2 regions of the Rhodomicrobium vannielii ATCC 17100 genome follow, and region 1 is predicted to be linked to the other one. Evidence: predicted binding sites of a transcription regulator. Region 1 holds the regulator's gene; the other holds the start of a gene.
The links. The regulator LexA, encoded in region 1, represses DNA repair genes until DNA is damaged. The targets are predictions, from matches to a motif close to TGTTCNNNNTGTGTTCNG.
Positions count from the first base shown of each region.

Region 2: the regulator LexA is predicted to act here: its motif matches at 1,042-1,059, upstream of ssb (single-stranded DNA-binding protein).

Region 1 is NC_014664.1:1,536,013-1,538,211, forward strand. It holds gene RVAN_RS07000 (PHA/PHB synthase family protein) at 1-752, opposite strand, end outside; gene lexA (transcriptional repressor LexA) at 982-1,698, opposite strand; gene RVAN_RS07010 (DHA2 family efflux MFS transporter permease subunit) at 1,903-2,199, opposite strand, start outside.
Region 2 is NC_014664.1:3,636,855-3,639,053, forward strand. It holds gene RVAN_RS16725 (hypothetical protein) at 1-199, shown strand, start outside; gene RVAN_RS16730 (HU family DNA-binding protein) at 282-662, opposite strand; gene ssb (single-stranded DNA-binding protein) at 1,177-1,725, shown strand; gene gyrA (DNA gyrase subunit A) at 1,909-2,199, shown strand, end outside.

The DNA of each region.
Region 1 (2,199 bases):
TTTTGGTAGACGACCTTCCCCGGCGTGACGGCGAGATTCTTGCCCACCTCGAACGCCGACATGTCGGTCTGTCGGATGCGGAGAAGCTCGCCCGACTGGTTCAGATCTTCGACGAGGTGCTGCATCCCCTCGGCGAGGTTCTGCCCTCCGGTCGAAACCGTGGTGCGGATCACCTCCGGATTGGTGAACGGGAAATTCGAGGGCGAAAGCGCGGTCACGATCTGGTTCAGATAAAAATCCGCGCGCATCTTCGCATGTTTATCGACGGTCGACGCGTTTTCGACGAGATCGCCCGCCCATTTTCCGGTCAGGAGATAGGCCTGCTTCAGGAAATCGAAAAACGCGTTATCGGACCACTCCTTGTCCTTGAAGCGCGGATCGCTGGGAGCCGGCTCGATCAGCGGCTTGACCTCTTCGCCAAGGAAACGCTGATAGGTTCGCCCCCAAAGATCGATGAGATCCTCGTTAAGCTTCGCCTGGGCTGCGGCAAGCTTCTGCGGATCGTTCATCCAATATTGCGCGATCGGCGCGAAAATCTTGCCGATGTCCGCCATTCCGCCCGCAACCGTGAAAGCTCCAGAGCGCTTGTCCTTGTCCTCGTAGATTTTCGCGACGGCCTGCCCGCTTGCCTCGAAGGCGCGAAGAAGGTTCGTCGCGAATTGCTCCGGAGACTGAAGGCCCGGCAAAGGTCTGGATGGCGCCGGGCCGCTTGCGGCTTCTCGCTTGTCGCCTTTTTGACGCTTGTCTGACATCCGTGCGTAGCTCTCCCAAACCGCAAAGTTATTCTTGCGTCCTTTTGCGCCCGTTGAATCGAGCATGGACCAATAATATAACATTCTGGCGTCGTTTGGTGAGGGGCTAAAGGCATTTCTTAGCCCGCTGCAATAGTCCTCCGACTAAGTACGCACTATAGCGCTTCGTGCGCGCATGTCCCGCTTCCGCGTTGTCGTCATATCAGCCATGACTCGACGCGATGGCGACTTAAAATCGTCGCAGGAGCGCGACCAGCTTGCCTTGGATTTTCACGCGGTCTGGACCGAAAATCCGTGTCTCGTAAGCCGGGTTGGCGGGTTCGAGAGCAATCGATTGTCCACGCTTGCGAAGCCGCTTCAGCGTGGCCTCCTCGTCGTCGATGAGCGCGACCACGATATCCCCGCTCTCGGCAGCCGCCGTCTTTTTCAGAACGACGGTATCGCCCTCTTGAATGCCGGCCTCAATCATCGAATCGCCGCGTACTTCAAGCGCGAAATGATCGCCCGTCGAAAGGTATTCGGGCGGCATGACGAGAACGTGGCTGTGGTCCTCGATGGCCGAGCGGGGCACGCCCGCCGCGATGCGGCCCATGACGGGAACCGAAATGCCGCCATCGTCACGGTCGCGGATGAAAGGAGCCTGCGGTGCTTCTTCGAAAGACGAGCGGCGCGCCCCCTCGATCACGGTTGGCATGAAGCCTCGCCTTCGGTCGGCTTCAAACCCGACGCGGCGCTCCGGCATCTTCATCACCTCAAGCGCGCGAGCGCGGTGCGGAAGCCGTCGGATGAAGCCGCGCTCTTCCAGCGCCATGATGAGGCGATGAATACCAGACTTGGATTTGAGGTGCAGCGCCTCCTTCATTTCGTCGAACGACGGAGGAACGCCGGTCGCTTCAATGCGCTCGTTGATATAGAGAAGGAGTTGCTTTTGCTTCGGTGTCAGCATGGGCGGCCCGGTTGTGGCGAAGGACTTGTACAAACCAAGAACACCAATAAGCGTTCTCATTAAGTTCCGCAAGGGAAAAGGGCACTTTTGCAACCCGCCCTGCACAGATGGGAATCTGTAGCCTCCCGAGATTTCCCAATGGCTAATTCGCCTTTCATGGCACGAATTTCGGGAAAGAATGATGTCTTTGCGCGAAGCGGAAGATCAGCGATAGCCACGATTCATGCGAACCTGACTGCGATGGACGACGCGTTCTCCGTCTTCTCTTTTCAATCCGGCGAAGATGAAGGTCGATAGAATCGTCATGATCCCGAGGACGATGAAGGCTTCGTGAAGACCGAAGCCCATCATTGCCTTTTCACGCGAAGGCGCATGTTCTGGAATGAAGAACGCCGTGATAAGCCCCGCCGCCGCGATGCCGAAACTGATGGAAAGTTCCTGAGCGGTGCTTGCAATCGAGCCCGCGCTGCTTGTCTTGTGCTGGTCCATATCGGCATAGGC
Region 2 (2,199 bases), 1.9 Mb from region 1:
CCGAATTTATCTGCCGTTCGCGATGGTGCTGACGTTCGGCGGCTTTCTGGTCGTCGCCGGATACACCGTCGGCGGCGTGATGTCGGGAATTGCGCGCGACAAGACGGAGACGGACACCCGCCTCAGCGCGATCGAAAAGGAAATGACCGCCATAAAGAATATTCTCGTCGACCGCTCGCTTTGCGTGCGGCCCAAATAACAAGACTTGCCGCGACGAAACGATGTCTGTTAGCCGCACCGTTTCGTCGCTGGCCGAACTCGACTGCTTTGAAGCGAAAGCCCTAGATGGACTCGCTCAGATCTTTGGCTGCGCGGAAAGCAACTTTCTTGCTGGCCTTGATTTCAATCGCCTCGCCCGTCGCCGGGTTGCGGCCCGTGCGGGCGGCGCGCTTGCGCACTTCGAGCGTGCCAAGTCCGGCGATACGGATACGCGCGCCCTTCTTCAGATGCTTGCCGATGCTGGAAACAGCCTCCGACAGAACCTCGTTCGCCTGCTTCTGCGAAAGGCCGTGCGCCTCGGCAACTTCCGTGGCGAGCTGACGAAGCGTCACGATCTCTGCCTTTTCCGCTTTCGCGGGTGCAGCCGCCTTTGCCGCAGCCTTGGGTTTCGCCGCCTCAGATTTCGCAGCCTTGGCCGCAGGCGCCGCTTGCGTTTTCGACATCTCGAGTTCCTTCTTGATCCATGCCTTAGAAAGAGAAATCCGGGCGTCCGTTACCGATGGCTGATCAAACCAACCCATCCCTTGAGTGCAATCGATGTTGTACGTTCGATCCACCGGGTCAAGAGCACCGATTGCGATTTAGGCCAACAGAATCAGGTCTAAATGGCCGTTTGACGCTACGCAACCTTCGAGCCGTGTAGCGCCGCGCGTCAACAACCTTTTCGAGCGGGAAACGCGCCATATGCTGGTTGGACGGCAATTTTGTAACAAAGTGTGGTTTTTTGGCCCGAAAAATCCTTATTTTACGGGCTGTTTTCCGCAGCGCTGTTAACAAACCGTCTCGGCGCCGACGGTGCTTGACACGAACGCCGGGCGCAACTAGAACATAAAGTGAACGTATTTTCTTATACCCATCCCGTGTGGAAAAGCGGATCGTGTGGGTACAGTTGTGTTTTGGGCGCTGACGCTTCATGTAAACTCGGCTGCGACTCAATGTTTGATGAAAGGAGCTCTCATGGCGGGCTCGGTGAATAAGGTCATTCTCATCGGCAATCTCGGGGCCGATCCCGAAGTGCGCCACACGCAGGATGGCCGTTCGATTTGCAATCTTCGGCTTGCGACGACGGATTCGTGGCGCGACAAACAGTCGGGAGAACGCCGCGAAAAGACGGAGTGGCACAGCATCGTCATCTTCAACGAGCAACTCGGCAAGGTCGCACAGCAATACCTCCGCAAAGGCGCGAAGGTTTATATCGAAGGCCAGTTGCAGACGCGGAAATGGCAGGACAATGCGGGTAACGACCGCTACACGACCGAGGTCGTCCTGCAAAACTACAACGGCCAGCTCACCATGCTTGACGGACGCGCAGGCGGCGGAGCGGGCGGTTACGGCGAAGGCGGCAGCGGCTTCAATGAAGGCGGCGCCAGCAGTTTCGACCGGGGCGACAGCGGCCGTAGTGGCGGAAGCGGCTTCCGGAGTGGTGGCGGTTCGGCCGCGAAGCCGCGCGACGCGGGTCAGCCGAAGCCCTTCGACAAGGATCTCGACGACGAGATCCCATTTTAACGTATGCGGGTGAATGCTTTCTGCGGCAGGATCAACGCCCGAAGCGCAAAAACAAAACAGGCGTCTCCCAAGGGGTAGATGGACAGCGTCCTTGTGCTCGCGGGGTGCAGCCTGTAAATTCCGGCCAGGTTCGACGGCAGTTTCTGGCCGTTCTTTTCATTTCACGAGACCAAGGGTCAGGTTTTGGCAGATCCGTCAGACGGCAACAAGGGCGATCGCGGAGCGGGGGACATTCGTCCCATCCTCATCACCGACGAGATGAAGCGCTCCTATCTCGATTACGCGATGAGCGTGATCGTGTCTCGCGCGCTGCCCGACGTGCGCGACGGGCTGAAACCCGTCCATCGCCGCATCCTCTTCTCGATGAGCGAGAACGGCTACTCCTGGAACAAGCCCTACCGTAAATCCGCGCGCATCGTCGGCGATGTCATCGGTAAATATCATCCTCACGGGGATCAGTCTGTTTACGACGCG